One region of the Priestia sp. AB genome, then DNA from elsewhere that is predicted to be linked to it. Evidence: riboswitches for the same ligand, from Rfam matches in the RefSeq annotation. Region 1 holds a riboswitch; each other region holds the start of a gene.
What was found. A riboswitch is a leader RNA that binds a small molecule or an ion and turns the genes downstream of it on or off. The one in region 1 is predicted to bind S-adenosylmethionine.
Positions count from the first base shown of each region.

Region 2: linked by a shared signal. The riboswitch ahead of POF52_RS05515 (sulfite oxidase-like oxidoreductase) and the one ahead of mtnW (2,3-diketo-5-methylthiopentyl-1-phosphate enolase) in region 1 are both predicted to bind S-adenosylmethionine.
Region 3: linked by a shared signal. The riboswitch ahead of POF52_RS19780 (methionine ABC transporter ATP-binding protein) and the one ahead of mtnW (2,3-diketo-5-methylthiopentyl-1-phosphate enolase) in region 1 are both predicted to bind S-adenosylmethionine.
Region 4: linked by a shared signal. The riboswitch ahead of POF52_RS10890 (Na+/H+ antiporter NhaC family protein) and the one ahead of mtnW (2,3-diketo-5-methylthiopentyl-1-phosphate enolase) in region 1 are both predicted to bind S-adenosylmethionine.

Region 1 covers NZ_JAQMYN010000002.1:495,198-500,406, reverse strand. Annotated here, with positions in the region: gene POF52_RS08780 (pyridoxal phosphate-dependent aminotransferase) at 1-1,100, shown strand, start outside; SAM riboswitch class I at 1,231-1,337, shown strand; gene mtnW (2,3-diketo-5-methylthiopentyl-1-phosphate enolase) at 1,418-2,662, shown strand; gene POF52_RS08770 (2-hydroxy-3-keto-5-methylthiopentenyl-1-phosphate phosphatase) at 2,659-3,324, shown strand; gene POF52_RS08765 (methylthioribulose 1-phosphate dehydratase) at 3,321-3,959, shown strand; gene POF52_RS08760 (1,2-dihydroxy-3-keto-5-methylthiopentene dioxygenase) at 3,975-4,490, shown strand; gene POF52_RS08755 (sugar ABC transporter substrate-binding protein) at 4,613-5,209, shown strand, end outside.
Region 2 covers NZ_JAQMYN010000001.1:1,062,150-1,067,358, reverse strand. Annotated here, with positions in the region: gene POF52_RS05530 (molybdopterin molybdotransferase MoeA) at 1-911, opposite strand, end outside; gene moaC (cyclic pyranopterin monophosphate synthase MoaC) at 1,026-1,514, shown strand; gene POF52_RS05520 (MogA/MoaB family molybdenum cofactor biosynthesis protein) at 1,527-2,039, shown strand; partial or broken gene POF52_RS05515 (sulfite oxidase-like oxidoreductase) at 2,073-2,735, opposite strand; SAM riboswitch class I at 2,811-2,917, opposite strand; gene POF52_RS05510 (hypothetical protein) at 3,062-3,430, opposite strand; gene POF52_RS05505 (YjgB family protein) at 3,913-4,491, shown strand; gene POF52_RS05500 (GNAT family N-acetyltransferase) at 4,519-5,209, opposite strand, start outside.
Region 3 covers NZ_JAQMYN010000006.1:302,666-307,874, forward strand. Annotated here, with positions in the region: gene POF52_RS19750 (acyl-CoA dehydrogenase family protein) at 1-177, shown strand, start outside; gene POF52_RS19755 (arsenate reductase family protein) at 294-650, shown strand; gene gcvH (glycine cleavage system protein GcvH) at 786-1,169, shown strand; gene POF52_RS19765 (YusG family protein) at 1,249-1,494, shown strand; gene POF52_RS19770 (toprim domain-containing protein) at 1,676-2,026, shown strand; gene POF52_RS19775 (thioredoxin family protein) at 2,041-2,340, shown strand; SAM riboswitch class I at 2,521-2,628, shown strand; gene POF52_RS19780 (methionine ABC transporter ATP-binding protein) at 2,760-3,785, shown strand; gene POF52_RS19785 (methionine ABC transporter permease) at 3,778-4,446, shown strand; gene POF52_RS19790 (MetQ/NlpA family ABC transporter substrate-binding protein) at 4,464-5,209, shown strand, end outside.
Region 4 covers NZ_JAQMYN010000003.1:235,163-240,371, reverse strand. Annotated here, with positions in the region: gene POF52_RS10900 (ABC transporter ATP-binding protein) at 1-724, shown strand, start outside; gene POF52_RS10895 (ABC transporter permease) at 717-1,484, shown strand; SAM riboswitch class I at 1,586-1,692, shown strand; gene POF52_RS10890 (Na+/H+ antiporter NhaC family protein) at 1,778-3,088, shown strand; gene POF52_RS10885 (hypothetical protein) at 3,128-3,256, opposite strand; gene POF52_RS10880 (LacI family DNA-binding transcriptional regulator) at 3,381-4,340, shown strand; gene POF52_RS10875 (transcriptional regulator SplA domain-containing protein) at 4,426-4,674, shown strand; gene splB (spore photoproduct lyase) at 4,786-5,209, shown strand, end outside.

The DNA.
Region 1 (5,209 bases):
TAGGAAAAGTAATGGCCCAAGGGCACGACGTTATTAACTTAGGGCAGGGAAATCCTGATCAGCCTACTCCTTCACATATTGTAGAAACACTGCAAAAAGCAAGTGCTAATCCTATGCATCATAAATATTCTCCATTTCGGGGGCACCAGTTTTTGAAAGAGGCCGTTGCGACTTTTTATAAACGAGAATATGGCGTTGATGTGGATCCTGAAAAAGAAGTAGCTATTTTATTTGGCGGAAAGGGTGGACTTGTTGAAATCCCGCAGTGCTTGTTAAATCCTGGAGATACGGTGCTGGTTCCGGATCCTGGATATCCTGACTACTGGTCTGGAGTAGAGCTTGCAAAAGCCAAGATGGAAGTGATGCCTCTCACGGCTGAAAATCATTTTCTACCCGTATACGAAGAGATAAGTGAACGTGCTAAAGAACAGGCAAAGCTCATGTTTTTAAACTATCCGAATAATCCTACTGGTGCAGTGGCAACGGCAGAATTTTTTGAAGACACCGTGGCGTTTGCTGCCAAGCACGATATTTGTGTGGTACACGACTTTGCTTACGGAGCAATTGGGTTTGATGGTAAAAAGCCAATCAGTTTTTTACAGACTCCTGGTGCAAAAGAGACGGGAATTGAAATTTATACTCTTTCTAAAACGTATAACATGGCGGGATGGCGAGTTGGATTTGCTGTAGGAAATGAAAGTGTAGTAGAAGCTATTAATCTTCTTCAAGATCATATGTATGTCAGTCTCTTTGGGGCCGTTCAAGAGGCAGCAGCCGCAGCTCTGTTGGAATCTCAACAATGTGTGAATGATTTAGTTAAGCGCTATGAATCTAGACGCAATACCTTTATTCAAGGGCTTCGAGAAATTGGTTGGGATGTTACATCTCCAGCAGGCTCCTTTTTTGCATGGCTAAAAGTTCCTGAAGGATATACTTCCGAACAGTTTTCAGATTTACTCCTTGAAAAAGCCCACGTTGTGGTTGCTCCTGGTGTAGGCTTTGGAACATATGGTGAAGGCTATGTGCGCGTAGGACTGCTGACGGATGAAGAGCGCATGAGAGAAGCTGTATCTCGAATAAAAAAATTAAATTTATTTTAAAAACGCATTGACAATCCTTTTTGAGTTGGCTTAATATGTAAGAAGTTAACGAGATTAATAACCGATAAATCCTAGCGGTATTTTTTATTTAGTATATAATCTACGAATTCAATTTAAATAAATAGCAACTTTCTTATTAAGAGTAGGTGGAGGGACTAGCCCGATGAAGCCCGGCAACCGACTTAACGCATGTTAAGCACGGTGCTAATTCTTGCAGCAGCAGCTGAGAGATAAGAAGAGCAACGAAAACCTCTTCTTAATCACAGAAGAGGTTTTTTTTATTAACGATATTAAACAGCAAGGGAGTTTTTAGCATAATGAGCGAAATCGTTGCAAGCTACTTACTACATGATAATAAAGGAAATTTTCATAAAAAAGCGGAAGGAATCGCTTTAGGACTAACCGTCGGCTCATGGACAGATCTGCCGCTTTTAGATCAGCAGCAGCTTCAAAAGCATAAAGGGCGCGTCGTGTCCGTAACTGAGCTTCAAGATTGCGAACGTGTAAACGGATATTTAGGCGGAGAAATTAAGCAGGCTATTGTCAAAATTGCTTATCCAACTGCCAACTTTTCAAGAGATTTACCGGCTATTTTAGTTACGGTTTTCGGAAAACTATCACTTGATGGAAAAGTGAAATTATTAGACTTGGATTTTCCTGATGAATTATTAGCTGAATTCCCAGGACCGCGCTTTGGAATAGAAGGTATCCGAGAGAAACTAGGCGTTTATGACCGTCCGCTTGTGATGAGTATTTTTAAAGGCGTGATTGGAAGAGATATGACGTACTTAACAACTCAGCTGCGTGAGCAAGCGCTTGGCGGAGTGGATTTGGTTAAAGACGACGAGATTTTGTTTGATAGTGAACGAACACCTTTTGAAGCTCGCGTTACAGAAGGAAAAAAAGTACTGAATGAAGTATACGAAAAAACGGGACACCGCACGCTGTATGCTGTTAATTTAACGGGACGAACGTTTGAGTTAAAAGAAAAAGCGAGAAAAGCAGCTGAGCTAGGAGCCGATGCTCTTTTATTCAACGTATTTGCTTACGGGTTAGACGTACTGCAGGCACTTCGAGAAGATGATGAAATTAACTTGCCGATTATGGCACACCCAGCTGTTAGCGGAGCGCTTACGCCGTCAGAGTTTTACGGTTTTTCAAATTCATTGCTGCTTGGAAAGCTATTGCGTTTAGCCGGAGCAGATTTCTCACTGTTTCCATCACCATACGGAAGCGTAGCGCTTTCTCTTGAAGATACGACAGGCATTGCCTACGAATTAACGCGTCCTGTATACAAATATAAGCAGTCTTTCCCGGTTCCTTCAGCAGGAATTCATCCTGGAATGGTACCGCAGCTTGTGAAGGACTTTGGAATCGACAGCATTATTAATGCAGGAGGCGGAGTTCACGGTCATCCAGACGGAGCTATCGGAGGAGGAAAAGCATTCCGTGCGGCGATAGATGCAGTACTCTCTCATCAAACACTAGCCGAAAAAGCTGAAGAATCAAAAGAGTTGCAAAAAGCTTTGCAACTATGGGGAACAGTAGAGGTGAAAGCATGACATCGTTAAAAATCTTTTGTGACTTTGATGGAACAATTACAAATAGCGATAACATTATTGCTATTATGAAACAATTTGCTCCTCCGGAGTGGGAAAGTATTAAAGACGACGTGTTGGCACAGCGCGTCTCCATTCAAGAAGGAGTTGGGCAAATGTTTGCCTTGCTCCCCGTGGAATTAAAAGAAGATATTATTTCTTATATTTTAGAGACGTCTGCTATTCGAGATGGATTTGATGATTTTATTGCCTATACAAAAGAGCACCATATTCCGCTTTATATTGTAAGCGGAGGAATTGACTTTTTTGTAAAACCACTTTTGGGAAATCGAGTTGCAGAGGAAATGCTCTACTGCAACGGATCTAATTTTTCCGGTGAGCATATTTCCATTACGTGGCCTCATACATGTGATAAACAGTGTACAAATGACTGCGGCTGCTGTAAGCCAACGATTATTCGCCATCTTGCAGATGAAAGAGATCATACGGTTGTTATTGGCGATTCAATTACGGATTTGCAGGCTGCCAAATTAGCTGATACGGTCATTGCACGTGACTTTTTAATTGAAAAATGTGAAGAGCTATCTCTACCGTATCGTCCTTTTTCTACTTTTTATGATGTAATTCATCATTTACAAGAATTAACAGAAGAGGTGAAAGCATGAGTATTATGGCTCAGCAAAGGTTGCATGAGCTTGCGGATATAAAAGATGAGTTGGCAGAGCGCGATTGGTTCTTCGGTACAAGCGGAAACTTAGCAATTAAAGTGGACCAAAATCCGACAACTTTCTTTGTATCAGCAAGTGGAAAAGACAAAAGAAAACGTACAAATGAAGATTTTTTATTAGTTGATCAATACGGAAAGCCTGCAGAAGACACGCATTTAAAGCCTTCTGCTGAAACGCTTTTACACGTTAAGATTTACGATTTAACGAATGCTGGGTGCAGTCTTCATGTACATACAATCGACAACAACGTGATCTCCGAACTGTACGGAGATGAAGGCGTTATTTCATTCAAGGGTCAAGAAATTATTAAGGCGCTAGGGATTTGGGAAGAAGATGCGGAAATTACTGTTCCGATTATTCCGAATTACGCAGATATTCCGACACTAGCAGAAGAGTTTTCTCATCATATAAAAGGCGATCAAGGCGCGATTTTGATTCGTAACCATGGGATTACGGTATGGGGAAAAAATGCATTTGAAACAAAAAAAGCGCTAGAAGCCTATGAATTTCTATTTAGCTACCACGTCAAATTACTATCACTTAAAGGCATTAAGCCAAAGGTGCATTTATAAAAGGAGGAAACAACAATGGCGCACATTCGCTTACATGTAAACAATAAAAGAATTGAAACTCAAGAGGAAGTATCAGCTTTTCTGGCAAACAATGAAGTTATTTATGAAAACTGGGACATTACAAAACTTCCAGAAAATCTTCGTGAAAAATATGATTTAACTGATGAAGAAAAAACAGAAATTTTAAACGCTTTTGGTGAGGATATTAAAGATATTTCTGAACGCCGCGGCTATAAAGCTCAAGATGTTATCTCGTTATCGGAATCTACACCAAATATTGATGAATTGTTAAAAAACTTTCAGCGCAAGCATATTCACACAGATGACGAAGTTCGCTTTATTGTAAGCGGTCATGGAATCTTTGTTATTCAAGGAAAAGACGGCGAATTTTTTGATGTTGAATTAGAGCCGGGCGATTTAATTTCAGTACCAGAAAACATTCTTCATTACTTTACATTAATGGAAGATCGCAAAGTAGTCGCTGTCCGAATTTTCGTGACAACTGAAGGATGGGTACCTATTTACGCATAACAACTACTTGTAAAGCATAGGTCATCATCACCCCGCTTTTACATCTAAAAGCGGGGTATTCTTTGGATTATTATAAAACAAACTATTTTTATATGAATAATAAGTTTAATGGGAGGAACATCATGAAAAAGAGTAAAAAAATGCTGTGGCCACTTACTTTGCTCGTGCTTCTAATCTTTGCACTGGCTGCCTGCACGAAAGAACAGCCAAGTCTAAACGAGAAAGCACAGGCAGCTCCAGCGCAGCAAGCGGCTTCTGCTAAGCCTGTACAGCAAGAAGGAAAAAAGGTTACGAAAGATACAAAAATTGCGCTTATTTCTGAATTCACGTCAGGCACTCACGCTGCTCAGTACATAACAGGTGTGACAAAAGCGGCTAAAAAAGCAGGGGTACAGCTATCTGTTTCTGATTCAAACAATGATCAATCCAAAATGGCTGCTTATTTAGACACGGCTATTAACCAAAATGTTGACGGTATTATGATTGACCACGGCCGGGCTGAAACCCTTGAACCTGGCGTGAAGCGAGCGATTGCAAAAGGAATTCCCGTTATTGCAACAGACGTAGAATTAAAAGTAGAAGACGTTACAACAATTGACCAAGACGATTATATGCTTGCGCTGCAGGGTCTGAAACAAATGATGCAGGACATTAATGGAAAAGGAAACATTGTATATGCGTTTGTTGGAGGCTTTGCGCCGATGGAAAAGCGCGACAGC
Region 2 (5,209 bases), on a different contig from region 1:
AACAGCAGCTGTCCGTTTCGTTCTGCGACTGTTGTGACGCTTCCGGGTCGCATCGCAATTTTGTTAAACAGCACGTTCGCACCAAGTTTTTCATAAATAGCCGGCAAATAATCATAGTCGCCTACGGATACCCCGCCGGTTGTCAGTAAAATATCCACTTCTTCAAGCGCTTTTTCTACCGCTTCATAGCAGCGGTCAAAATCGTCTTCAAGCTTCCCTAAATATTTCGGAATTCCCCCGCTTCTTACGATTTGCGCAATTGCCATATAAGAATTGCTGTTGCGGATTTTTCCTGGTTCTAACGGCTCGTTCACATCAAGCAGTTCACTTCCCGTTGTTAATACGCCAACCACAGGCTGCTTCACCACGGCTACATCCGCATAGCCAAACGTAGCTAAAAAAGCCGTGACGCCCGGATTGATTCGCGTCCCTTTTGAAACAAGCACGTCTCCTTTTTTTGTTTCTTCTCCCTTTAACGCAATGTGCTCCCACTTTGAAGCTGACCTGCTTAACGCCATATACGTTTTGCCTTCTTTTTCATACGACTTCGTTACTTCAAGCATCACAACCGCATCACATGAATGAGGCACTTGCGCTCCTGTCATAATGCGCACCGCTTGAAACGGCTTTACTTCTTCTTCAAAAACAGAGCCAGCGCCGATTTCACCTACAACTTCGAACTCTACAGAATGTTCACTTGAGACTTCTACGCAGTCTTGCGCTCGAACCGCAAAGCCATCATAAAGCGATTTATTAAAATGAGGAACGTTTTGGTCGGCGATAATATCTTCTCCTAAATAGCGTCCATAGCTTTCGGTGATCGATACGCGTTCGATGCTGCCTTTTCTTTTATATGTCATGACTTTTTCAATTGCTTCAGGAATTGAAATAGGTGTTCTGCTTTCTAACATACATTCTTCACTTCCTTTATGTCTGTTCACTTTTTGCACTATGGTGTAAAATCATAGAATATCTCACTATTTCTATCATACAACAAAATTTACTGAAAAAGGATGAAAACACCGATGTCTTCTTTTACACATTTTAATGATCAAGGCCGTGCCAACATGGTCGATATTAGCGAAAAATCTATCACTCGCCGCGTTGCAACCGCTCGTTCAAGCATACTTGTTAACAAAGAAATTCACGAAGCGATTGTAGAACATAAAATTGGAAAAGGCGACGTCCTTGCTGTTGCACAAGTAGCGGGAATCATGGCAGCAAAACGCACGTCTGACATTATTCCGATGTGTCACCCCCTTCTATTAAAAGGCGTAAACCTTTCATTTGACTGGGATACAAGCAATAATCAGTACCGTTTATTAATAGAAGCAACGGTTAAAACGGAAGGCTCAACAGGCGTTGAAATGGAAGCTTTGACCGCTGCTTCTGCCTGCGCTCTAACCGTTTATGATATGTGCAAAGCCATTGATAAAGGAATGATTATTGGCGAAACGTATTTACTTGAAAAATCAGGCGGTAAAAACGGTGATTACAAGCGCACCGAAGCGTAAAGGAGGTACATAATGAGCGTACATGAACATAAATCTAAAGCAACTCAGCCCGTTCGCTGCAAAGTCATTACGGTATCAGACACACGTACGAAAGAAACCGATAAAAGCGGCGCGCTAATGATCCAGCTTCTGAAAGAACACGACATGCAGATCGTTTCCTATGAAATTGTAAAAGACGACCAAACGTCGATTCAACAAGCCATACTTGCTGGCTGCAGTGATGAGAACATTGACCTTGTTCTCACAAACGGCGGCACCGGCATTACAAAACGAGACGTCACAATTGAAGCCGTTCAAGCGCTGATTCATAAAGAAATCGTTGGATTTGGCGAGCTGTTTCGCATGCTGAGCTACACCGAAGATATTGGCAGCGCAGCAATTATGAGCCGGGCAATTGCCGGGACGATTAACGAAAAAGCCGTTTTTTCTATACCAGGATCAAGCGGTGCGGTTCGTCTAGCCATGACCAAGCTGATTTTACCTGAACTTCGCCACGTTGTGTGGGAATTAAACCGCCAGCGCTGACAAAATGCCTATGCACACACATAGGCATTTTTATTAATCATAGTCTTTATGTACCCACTCATCTTCTGGAATGCCCAAATCTTCTCCGGAAAAACGCTCTTCTTTAAACGGATCTCCTCTAAGATGAAAGCCGTTTTGCTCCCAAAAGCCAGGATGATTTTCATCAATAGCTTCAAAGCCTCGAAGCCATTTAACACTTTTCCAAAAGTACAAATGCGGAACAACCAATCGCAGCGGATATCCGTGCTTAGCTGTAAGCGGCTCTCCGTTAAAGGAATGAGCGAGAAGAATATCGTCTCTCAGTAAATCTTTTACCTCAATGTTTGACGTATAGTCATTATCTCCATGCAGCATGATGTATTTACTTTTTAACTCCACGCCAACTGCTTTTAAAAAGTCTGTAAACAGCACGCCCGTAAATTCATTATCAAGCCTTGTCCATCTCGTTACGCAGTGAATATCACATTTCACCGTTATTTGCGGCATGTCCAATATATCTTGATACGAAAGCGTCACTTCTTTGTTTACTAATCCAAACACTCGAAGCGTCCACTCCTCTAAGTTATACTCCGGCACGTCCCCTTCATGTAAAATTGGAAATCGCTCCGTTACTACCTAACCCGGAGGCACTCGTCCTTCATACTTTGCATCAATTTCCGGTGTTTTCATTCGTTTAATACGGTCTGCTTTGTTCAAATTATCACCTCGTTATTTTTTGTACATAAAAAGCCCTTCCTTAAATAAATAAGGAAGAGCTTTGTTTCAGCTTCTTCCTTATCTCTAAGAGCGATACACTCTTAAGGATTTGGCACCATTCTGTCATAGACAGCGGTTGCCGGGTTTCACAGGGCCAGTCCCTCCACCTCTCTTGATAAGGAAACAAATTGTATTTGTTTTATGTAATAAAGTCAGTATTAAGCTTTTTGTCATAATTGTCAATATTATTTTTCTTTTCCGCCAAAAAACTTTAAAGACAGATAGGGTTATAAGGTTTTAGTCTACTAAAATACCATGTAAAGCCTTTACCCTTCTCCATCAATCATCGTATACTTCCTGGCAAAGCGCTTGTAGTAAATTTGCTCATCCTCTTGTCCATCGTTAAAAACAAGTCGGTTATGATTAATATCTTTTTCTTTTAATACATAGCCTTTTTCATTCATCATATGAATATATTCATCTAAATGTCCTTTTTTCACCATATAATGAAGAGCATCGTCCGAATCTGCAGTCCTTGCTACACCTTGGCTTCCCACTTCTAACTTGAATACAGCTGTTGCTGTTTGAACGGGACGATAATCTCCAAACACTCTTTCCCAATTTAAGAGCAGCAGCGCGCCGGAAATTATTATACATCCTCCGGCCGCCACAGTTAGTACAAATCGTTTTGACACTACTTTCTCTCCTTTACATTCTTTTTCTTCTATTTAATACAACGGATTGCCCTAAACTTGTTTTTACGCCAAGTCCTAGATACACGGCAGCAATATATATATTTAACAAATACTTGATTTACTGTATCATACTTACAATTATTATCTAGTTTTTTATAAAACATTAGAACCCTCTCTATATTACGTTTTTTTTACCTAATAAAGGAACAGAAACCAATCTTTTCACCTATGATAAATGAATCGTTTTTTGCTTTTTACTTTAACTGACGTTTATATTCTGAAAGGCGTGTTACATTATATATATCAGTTACCAACTCAAACAAGACTCCTTGACTATTCCCACAAAGGTTTACCTATGCGGATGCTGCCTACCCCGCAAAGGGGGCGGCAGATGCTTAGGTCTAGCAACTCGGAGCTACCTGCTCTTTAGGTAGGTCCGAGTTGCTAAATCGATATAAATAAAGGAGGAAACGATTGTGAAAATGAAACAACGTTTTTCAAAAGTAGCTGCTGCTGCGACGATTACAGGAATTGCTGCGTTTGGATTTGCTCCCGTCGCTCAGCTTGATACAACAGCCCACGCAGCTACATCTCAAGAAACAAGCAGCCAAAGTCAAACAGCTGTAAAAAACATTAACGAAATTTATAACGCCGCAGTAAAAGGTGAAGTGCCACGCTTAACGGCAGACTTCAAAATTAGCAAAACACTGCGTCAAGACGTTCGCGATCAGTTCGGTCCCCCGCCTGAAGGTTCATCAAACAACTTTGACTACTATCATGCGGAAATGGGTCACCCTGGATACGCATTTGGCTATGATCAAAATAACGTCATTAACGAAATCCGCTATTTTGGTACAAATGTAGAGCGTCAAACAAATCTAGGCTCCATCACGCAAGCTAACTTAAAGAAAGAATTAGGTCAGCCGAACTTTACAGGCAAAGTAAAAGGTGATGGTACTACTCAAACGAAGTACACCTATCACGCCGGCGCCTATGATCTTGAATTCATTTTTGATGATAGCAAAACGTTAAATCACGTTAATTTAGTTAAAAAACCTTAAGTAATAGAAAAAGTAGCAGACAGCCTGCTACTTTTTTTCATGAAGTAAAACTAATGCGGAATCGGCTACGTGTTCATAGCCAATTTCCATGTAAATCTTGTTAGACGTAGGATTTGTCATATCTGTGTATAGACTTGTTGTTTGAAATCCCTTGTCTAGCATAAGCTGAGAAAGCGTGGACACACAGCTTGAGGCATAGCCTTTTTTACGTTCTTTTTGAGGCGTGTATACAAAGTTAATCGTAATGTTATGGGCCGTTGGACGCGTAGCATTGGCAATCGACACATACTCACCGTTCACTTCCCATAAAAATAGCCGTTCTGCTTTAATAAAAGCTTCTCCTGTTTTGACAGCTTGTTCTTTTGATACAGGGTCTCCAATGACGCCCATAAACTCCCAAATCCATTCTGTCACGAGCGGAAGGTGTTCCAATCTTGCTTTTACCAGCACTCCGTCAGCGTCCGAAGCTTTTTTTACTTTGTCTAGCCGATAAATGCGCTGATCCATTTTTAAAGAAGCTTCTTGATTTTTTAAATCTGCTAGTTTTTGAGAAAGATATAAAACCATTTGTCTTTCTCCAACTAAGCCCGGTATGTCGATTTCTTGTAACAGCTCTGCCGCTTCGCTTAGTTCACCCTCCGTTAGCTGCTGTATTTGAGACAGTATGATTTGCTTAGGATGGGTTTGCAGCAACACAAGCGCAGCACGGCTGTCTTTT
Region 3 (5,209 bases), on a different contig from region 1:
TTTAATCGAATTGAAGCAGATGCAAAAGAAACGTTAATTGGCGTTGAACAAGGTGATACGCTTAGAGTCATGCTTTCGTCTCTTCGCAAGTTAACGCGCTATACACCAATCAATGTGATTAGCGTAAAGCGCGAGATTGCAAAAACACTTCTAGAAGTAGAGAAGTTCACAGTTTAAGGGAAAAAGGAGCTCGCTTCGCGAGCTTCTTTTTGTTTAAGAAGCCTCTATCTAGGTAAATGATAAAGGATGTGTTAAAATACGAAAAAAGCTTAAAATAAAGGGTGGTTGACGAAATGTCATTATTTTTTTATTCATATCCAAAGTGTGGTACGTGCCGAAAAGCAAAAAAGTGGCTGGATGATAACGGAGTAGCATATGAAGAAATTCATATTGTAGAAAACCCGCCAACAAAAGAGCAACTGCAGTCTTATTATCAGAACAGCGGCTTAGAATTAAAAAAATTCTTTAATACAAGCGGTAAAAAGTATCGCGAATTAGGGCTTAAAGATAAAGTAAGCAGTGCGAGTAAAGACGAACTGCTGTCTATTCTTGCGTCAGATGGCATGTTAATTAAGCGTCCGCTGCTAACAGATGGACAAAAAGTAACGCTTGGCTTCAAAGAAGAGCAGTTTGAGGACGTGTGGAAGTAAGTTTTCAAATAGAAAATTTTTACCTTTTACGTTACACTGTTAATAGGAAGTTATTTTAGGTTGTAGAAAGTGTTCTCCACGTTGAAGGCGCTTTTTATATAAACAAATTAAGATACATATTTTGGAGGGATTAAGATGAGTACACCAAAAGATTTGCGTTATTCTGAAGAGCATGAATGGGTAAAAACAGAAGGAGACGTTGTCCGTGTAGGTATTACACATTTCGCTCAAGCTGAGCTTGGCGACATCGTATTCGTTGAACTGCCAGAAGTAGGAGCAACAGTAGAAGCTGACGAGCCGTTTGGCAGCGTTGAATCAGTAAAAACAGTTTCTGAGCTTTACGCACCAATTAGCGGTGAAGTTGTAGCAGTAAACGATAACTTAAGCGATAGCCCTGAACTTGTTAATGAATCTCCATACGAAGAAGCATGGATGATTACAATCAAACCGTCTGATGCTTCTCAAGTAGACAAGCTAATGACAGCAGAGCAATACGAAGAAATGACAAACGAAGGATAATATTCCTCCATAAATTGTCTTTATGAAAAGTTTTTGACTGGACACTCTATTAGTAAACAAGCTAAAGGAGTGTCTTTTTATGTTTGAAAAACAAAAAATGGACGTTACAGATCGCGTTACAGCTAAATTTCATGACGGCGGCATGAAATTATATGTTGATAAGCAGCCAATTGGTGAAGTTAGTTACGGAACAAGCGGCAATGAATACCGCTTTGAAGAAGGATATTCGCAAGAAAATAATAAGTTCTACCAATATACGGATGTACAAAAGCAAGGTGAAACGCAAAAATATACAGACTGCGACGAAGAAGCAGGATGGTGCTAAACAGTGGCAACTGCCGCTGTTTTTCTTGTTTTATGGAAACAATATGGCTTAAGCTGCCTTTTAAAACAGTTCTTTCTTGCAAATTTCTTTTAAAAAACAGGTGAACTGTGATACATTAACGAATATTGTATAGCATAAAGAAATGATGTTACTATACAACTGACGATTATGGGTGATGAAAATGGGGCTAATTGAAATTGAAAAAGTAATTATTGTTGAAGGAAAATCAGATAAAAAACGTATCCAAGATATCATTCGAGAACCAATTGAAATTATTTGTACAAACGGTACGATTAGTTTATCAAAGCTGGATGAAATTATTGACTTTACGTTTAACAAAGAGGTATACATACTCGTTGACTCTGATGATTCAGGGAATAAGCTAAGAAAACAATTTAAACGAGAGCTTCCGGAAGCAGAGCATCTATATATTGATAAAATGTACCGAGAGGTTGCTGCCGCCCCTAGACATCACATAGCAACAGTATTACTGAGTGCCAATATCGATGTTAATGCAGAATTTTTAACATAAAAGGAATGAGCAACATGCAAGAATGGAGCGAAAAACAGCTTGACGATCAGTTAAAAGAAGGACAAAGAGCGTTTATCTTTTTCCATACACCTTTTTGCGGGACATGTCAGCTGGCAAAAAAAATGTTAACCGTAGCAGAAGCGATGCTGCCCGGTGTGACCATCGGAATGAGCAATTTAAATTATATGCCTTCAAAAGCAGAAGTATTTTCAATTGAAAGTGTACCTTGTTTGATTGAAGTGAAAAATGGCGAAATGGTAAAAAAACTCTATGCGTTTCATTCCATCGAGCACGTACTTGAAGAGCTTCGATAATCAAACGTTTGTTTAAAATGAAGAAATTGAAAGAGAGCAAACCGTTGGGGCTGTTGAAATATTGGGATATTATCCCAAGAACAAAATCTGTTGACAGCCTATCTGACACATGCTAAAATCACACTCATGAATGTTCATAAATGAATGAATATTTCCCAAAAACAAAATAATTGTTGCGAACTCTTATCAAGAGAGGTGGAGGGACTGAGCCCTGTGAAACCCGGCAACCGTCAGACTAACTGAAATGGTGCCAATTCCTGCAAAGCTATGCGCTTTGAAAGATGAGAGAAAGGATTAAATATAGAGCCTTTCTGTCATGCGCAGAGAGGCTTTTTTGATGGGGAAAATTGTTTTACGGCTTTTTCATCCTATAGGGCAATCTAACATAATTAAGTTTTTACTAAAGAAGGTGAAGAAATATGATTACATTAACAGACGTTACAAAAATTTATCAGGCTAAAAGCGGTCAAGTAACAGCTGTTGATAATGTGAATCTAACCGTTAATCAAGGTGAAATTTACGGAATTATTGGTTATAGCGGAGCGGGGAAAAGTTCTTTAATTCGCTTGCTAAACGGGTTAGAAACACCAACGACAGGAACGGTCGAAGTAGCAGGTAATGATATTGGAAAAATTAAAGGCGGAAAACTCAGAAAAGCTAGACAAGAAATTAGTATGGTGTTTCAGCACTTTAATATCTTGTGGTCGCGTACGGTGCGAGAAAATATTGCCTTTCCGTTAGAAATAGCAGGGATCTCAAAAGAAAAAAGAATGAAAAAAGTAGACGAGCTTATCAAGCTAGTCGGGCTTGAAGGGCGTGAAAATGCTTATCCATCACAGCTTAGCGGTGGACAAAAGCAGCGTGTTGGTATTGCTCGAGCGCTAGCCAATAACCCAAAAGTATTGCTGTGTGATGAAGCAACATCAGCGCTTGATCCTCAAACGACAGATTCCATTTTAGATCTGTTAGTAGATATTAATGAGAAGCTAGGGTTAACCATTGTATTGATTACTCATGAAATGCACGTTATTCGTAAAATTTGTCATCGGGTAGCTGTTATGGAAAATGGAGCAGTGGTAGAAGAAGGGCAAGTGCTAGAAGTGTTCCGAAAACCTAAGCAGCCGATTACAAAACGATTCGTTCAACAGATTTCTGAACCAGAAGAAACGTTTGAAACAATTGAACAAGTACAGGAGTTATATCCAAGCGGGCAAATTATTCAGCTGACGTTTGTTGGCGGAAAAGCAGAGCAACCGCTCATTACAACGATTTTAAAACAGTTTGATGTAACGATTAATATTTTGCAAGGAAAGATTTCTCATACACAAACAGGTTCATACGGAACGTTGTTCGTTCATTTAGACGGAGAATTAACAGAAGTTGAAAAAGTCATTGCATACATTCATGAGCAGCAGGTAGAAGTGGAGGTAATGACAAATGCTTGAGAAACTATTTCCAAATGTTATTTTAGATGATTTTATTCAAGCGACAAATGAAACACTATATATGACGGCTATTTCAGTTATAGCCACGTTTGTTCTAGGTATTTTATTGGGCTTGCTTTTATTTTTAACGTCCAAAGGACAGCTTTGGCAAAACAAACCTTTATATGCCATTGTGTCAGCAGTTGTAAATATCTTTCGTTCCATTCCATTCATTATTTTAATTGTTTTACTGATTCCATTTACCAAAGCATTGGTAGGAAGTATTTTAGGTGCTAATGCAGCGTTACCTGCTTTAATTGTTGGAGCAGCACCATTTTATGCGCGTCTTGTAGAAATTGGTCTGCGTGAAATTGATAAAGGTGTTATTGAAGCTGCTAAATCAATGGGAGCAACAACAAGTACTATTATCTTTAAAGTGCTGTTACCTGAATCGCTGCCAGCTTTAATTTCTGGTTTGACGGTAACGACGATTGCATTAGTCGGCTATACGGCAATGGCGGGTGTGATTGGAGCTGGAGGTCTTGGAAACCTTGCATATTTAGAAGGATTCCAGCGCAGTCATAATGACGTAACGCTAGCCGCTACAATCTTAATTTTGATTATTGTATTTATTATCCAACTTATTGGGGATGCGATTACTGCAAAAATTGATAAAAGATAAAGGGAGGATTATTTATTATGAAAAAATGGCTTTCGGCTTTAGCATTAACATCTGCACTAGTAGTAGGATTAGCTGCGTGTGGATCTAACAATGGATCAAAAGATGAAAAGAAAATTGTCGTGGGTGCATCTAATACGCCTCATGCTGAAATTTTAGAACAAGCAAAACCGATTTTAGAAAAACAAGGAATTGACTTAGAAATTAAAAAATTCCAAGATTACATCTTACCGAACACAGCTCTTGCAAACAATGAAATTGATGCAAACTACTTCCAGCATGTTCCTTATATGAATTCAGTATTAAAAGATCACAAGGGTGAAAAAGGGTATGATTTCGTAAGTGCCGGTGCCATTCATATTGAACCAATTGGTATCTACTCTAAAAAATACAAAAGCTTAAAAGATCTTCCGAAAAACGGTACAGTTATTATGCGTGATGCGGTAGCAGAGCAAGGACGTATATTGTCGATTTTTGAAAAAGCTGGCGTGATCAAATTAAAGCCAGGCGTAAAGAAAATAGATGCACAAATTAAAGATATTGTAGAAAACCCTAAAAATTTAAAATTTAAAGCCGATGTTGAAGGCGGATTGTTACCTCAAATGTACAAAAACAATGAAGGTGACGCTGTTGTTATCAATGCTAACTATGCTATCGATGCTGGTTTAGATCCAGTAAAAGATCCAATCGCAGTTGAAAGCAAGGAAAATAACCCTTATGCAAACATTATTACGGTTCACAAAGGCGACGAAAATAAAGATACGGT
Region 4 (5,209 bases), on a different contig from region 1:
CGTCAATGGGTTTCCTTTAAAAGAACAGTTCACTTCAGCTATGAAATCAATTGGAGCGATTATTGAAAACCCTGAGTTTTATGATTATCTGACGGGCTATCAAAATTTAAAACACTTTGCGAATATGCATGAAGGGATCACATCAGACCGCTTGGATGAAGTGATTGCTTTAGTAAAGCTTGAAAACAGCATTCATGCAAAAGTGAAGACGTATTCTCTTGGGATGAGACAGCGTTTAGGAGTAGCTCAAGCCATTTTACATAAGCCTGCATTGCTTTTACTAGACGAACCAACAAATGGTCTAGATCCAGCGGGAATGAGAGAATTTCGTACATATTTACAAACGCTTTGCAGGGAAGAAGGAATTTCAATCTTAATCGCGAGCCACTTATTAAAAGAGGTAGAAGCATTATGTGACCGCGTTGGCATTATTCAAGACGGTGAGTTAAAAGCCATTCAAGATCTATCTCCAAATCGTCAAGACCAAGGAATGTACGTAGAATTTGAGGTGTCTGACGCGCAAAAAGCAACGGATCTTTTATCACAAGAATTTGAAGTAACGATAAGATCACATATTATCGACGTGGCGATTGTAAAAGAACAAATTCCAGCTGTAAATAGAAAATTAGTGGACAGCGATATTTTAGTCTACCGAATCACTCCTGTGTATGAGACGCTTGAAGATTCGTTTATGTCCGTTACGGAAGGAGAGCACCATGCTTAAGCTAATTCAAAATGAACATATGAAATGGTTTCACAAAAGAAGCACAAAAGTCACGTTTATTACCATCGGTATTTTAACTCTTTGTATGGCTCTATTAATGAAAAAAGTAGCAAACAGTGCAGGAACAGAAGACAACATTTTGAACTTCCTGTCATTTAGTTCAGGTATGCTGATTCTCGTTCAATTTTTCGCTCTTGCTGTTGGAGGGTCAATGGTTGCAAAAGAGTTTGAGGCAGGTACCATTAAGCTTCTTTTAATTCGCCCTGCTAGACGTTCAACGATTTTAGCATCCAAGTACCTAACCCTCATCTTAATTAGCTTGTATTATTTACTGAGCTATTTGCTTTTTTCGTTTGTATGGGGAGCCTTGTTCTTTGGATTTACCAGTCTAGAAGGAGATGCGCAGCTGCTTAAAAATATTACGCTTACGTATGACAGTGCGTATATGGAAACGTTTATGATGATGACGTTCGCATTCATGCTGTCGTCTTTATTTAGAAACAGCGCGCTTGCTTCCAGTCTGGCTATTGTCGTAAGTATCGGGGCGAAAGCTGTAACAGGACTAGTATCACAGTTTGGTTTATGGTGGGGGAAATTTTTACTGTTCGCCAACACGAACTTTGTGCAGTATATGGACGGAATGAAGACGATGTTTGACGGCATGACAATTCCATTTTCCATTTTCATCTTGGTGGCGCATTTTGTCTTCTTTATGGGCGTGGCATGGGCAGCGTTTTTGAAACGAGACGTAGCTAATTGATGTGAGAATTTTCGCACTATATATTTTTCTAAAATAGCATTTGACAATTAAATAAAAAGAGCTTACAGTAGTGAAAGACTATTTTTAAAACAACTATAAACTTCTTATCAAGAGAGACGGAGGGACTGGCCCTATGATGTCTCGGCAACTGGCTGTACGCAGTGCGGTGCCAAATCCAGCAGACGATGTTTCGTTTGGAAGATGAGAAGGGTAATCTTATGATACAAATAAGAGACCTCTTCTTATCAATAAGAAGAGGTCTTTTTTTATTACGTAAACAAGAGGTGTTAAGAATGGAACAACAAAAAGGAAACGGCTGGGCGCTGTTACCGCTGGGCGTCTTTTTAGTCCTGTTTGTCGGATCAGGAATTATAACGGGAGATTTTTATAAGCTGCCTGTATTAGTAGCCATTATCATTGCAGCCATTGTGGCGCTGGCTATGAACCGCAAAGATTCACTTAATGTAAAAGTGGAACGTTTTGCTAAAGGAGCAGGACATCCTGATATCATTATTATGGTGCTTATTTTTATTTTAGCAGGTGCTTTTTCTCAAGTGGCTAAAGGCATGGGAGCTGTTGATTCAACGGTAAACTTAGCTCTGTCTGTGCTTCCGCAAAGCTTAGTCGTAGTCGGAATCTTTGTTATTGGCGCATTCATTTCAATTTCGATGGGAACGTCAATGGGAACAATCGCAGCGCTAGGGCCTATCGCTGTAGGGATCAGTGAGCAAGCGCATGTATCCATTACATTGGCAATTGCTGCCGTTGTTGGTGGTGCAATGTTTGGAGATAATTTATCCGTAATCTCTGATACGACTATTGCAGCAGTTCGTACGCAAAAAACAAATATGTCAGATAAATTAAAAGTGAACTTTTTTATTGTACTTCCTGCAGCGATTGTTACAGTGATTCTATTGCTTGTAATGACGCTAGGCAACACGTCATCAGTAGAAATTAAAGACTTCAGCTGGTTTAAAATCTTACCTTATGTGGGCGTCTTAGTCGCTGCGATATTTGGTGCAAACGTATTAAGTATTTTAACCGGAGGAATTGTATTGGCCGGCGTGATCGGATTAGCTGACGGAAGCTACACGCTTTCTTCTCTTGCTAAAACTGTGACAGAAGGTATTGGCGGAATGTCAGAGTTAATTATTTTATCTCTGCTAATCGGCGGAATGGTTGAGCTTATTCGCTATAATGGCGGTATTCAGTTCTTATTGAACTTATTAACACGACGTATCCAAACGAAAAAAGGCGGAGAATTCAGCATCGCTGGACTGGTAAGTTTAACAAATTTAGCAACGGCTAATAACACGATCTCAATTATTACGGCAGGTCCGTTAGCAAAAGAAATCTCTGATAAGTATTCAATTGATAATCGTAAATCAGCCAGTCTGCTTGACTTGTTTTCATGCAGCGTTCAAGGGCTTATTCCTTACGGCGCACAAATGCTTCTCGCAGCAGGATTTGCTAAAGTTTCACCGATTGAGATTATTCCATTTACATTCTACCCAATGTTAACAGCGGTTTGCGGGATCATTGCAATTGTAATTGGATTTCCTCGTTTAAATAAAAAGTCAAAGTCATCTAAAGAAGCTGCGTAATATCAAACCCTTAAAAAGAATGTTCTTTTTAAGGGTTTTTTACTGTTTAAAAAAATCAGTCGGCTTTTCATCATCTAACTCCTTCCAAAGCGTCTCGTTCTGCTTAAGTGCATAAGCCGCTCCTCCAATTTCAATTCCGCATAATAAAATGAATAATAAAATACCCATGAAATGACCTCCTTACGTAAATGAGTAAAAACACGATGGTAACGGGTTTAGCTTCTTGCTGTTTCACTTTATAATGAGAATAAAGTATGAAACGCGTTTCAGCGCAAGAGAAAAAGGTGAAAACATGACAAATATCCGAGATATCGCAAAAAAAGCTGGTGTATCTGTTTCGACTGTATCCCGGGTGCTAAATCATCATCCGTATGTAAAAGAAGAAAAACGCCGGCTGGTAGAGCAGGTTATTCACGAACTTAATTATGAACAAAACATTAATGCTGTTCACTTATCAAAAGGGAAAACAAATATGATTGCCGTCGTCTTGCCTTTTATTAATCATCCGTATTTTAGTCTGCTTTTAGAAGGAGTGGCATCTCAGGCGTTAGAAAAGCAGTATCAGCTTGTTATTTGTCAGACGAACTATGATGTGAAAAAAGAAGAAGAAGCGCTTCATATGCTAAAAACAAAGCAAGTTGATGGAGTGATTATTTGTTCTAGAGCAAGCAGCTGGAGCACGATTGAATATTATCAGCAGTACGGTCCAATAGCCGTGTGCGAAAACGTACAGAATCGTTCTATTCGCTCCGTATACGTTGATCATTATGCAGCTTTTAAGCAGGCGCTCCTGTATTTAAAAGAAAAAGGATATACGGATATTGGCTACTGTATTGGAAGAATGACGGGTACGAATAGTCAACAGCGGCAACAAGCATACAAAGAATATGTAGAAAGAATAAATCAGCCTTATCATCCGGAATGGGTTTTTCAAGGCTGTTTGAACGTGACAGATGGTGAAAAAGTGGTTGAAAAACTAGTGCAGATGAAAAATCGGCCTCAGGCGCTTTTAGTAACAAACGATCAAGTCGCTATCGGAATAAAAGCTCAGTGCGAACAAGCGGGTATTTCAGTTCCTGGTGAATTAGCTATCATTGGTTTTGATAATCATCCGCTTTCTTCTTATTTACAAATAACAACGATCGAACTTCCTCTTAAGGAAATGGGAGAAACGCTTTTTACATTAGTGGGAAGCAAGGTTCCTCAGAAAATTGAGCTCCCTTTTCGGTTTATTGAGCGTAAAAGCGTATGAATTCTTGATGATGCCATGAGGTGTTTTTACCGGATAAAATGAGCAAAAGCGGACATCATACGAGTAAAGAAAGAAGAAAAGGATGATGATCGTGGAGAAAAAAGAATATCAAGTGGGAGATCAAGTATTTGTTATTTACCGAAATCCTCATACGGCAAACGTTGCGAATATTAATCAGGCTGAAATTGTTGAACACCCTGAAAATAAAGGTGAAAAGGCGCTGTTTTTACATGAGTCTTACCATTTGTTAGCTGAAGATGATGCCGTGTATTCAACGTATGAAGAAGCTGAAAAAATGTATAATAAGATATTTGATTATGAACAATATGACTGACGCAAGGCTCTCTTAAACAGAGAGTCTTTTTTGTTTGAAAAATAATTACCAAGGATAGAGTCTTTTTATTTTTCAAACGCTATTAGTATTAGAAAAAAGGAAGTGTACATGATGATAAAACCTTTTGTACCTCAATTAGTATATATTGAGCCAGGGGCAATGGAGTACCCGCTTGGTGTTCAATTAAAAGAAAAATTTGAGAAGATGGGAATTGAGATTCGTCAAACAACTTCTCATAATCAAGTCCGTAATATACCGGGAAAAAATGATTTGCAAAAATACCGCAATGCCAAGTCGACTTTAGTAGTTGGCGTGCGTAAAACATTGAAATTTGATACATCTAAACCGTCAGCTGAATATGCAATACCATTTGCAACAGGGTGTATGGGGCACTGTCACTATTGTTATTTACAGACAACAATGGGAAGCAAACCATATATTCGCACGTACGTGAATGTTGAAGAAATATTAGGTCAAGCAGAGCAATATATGCAGGAGAGAGCCCCTCAAATAACGCGATTTGAAGCGGCTTGTA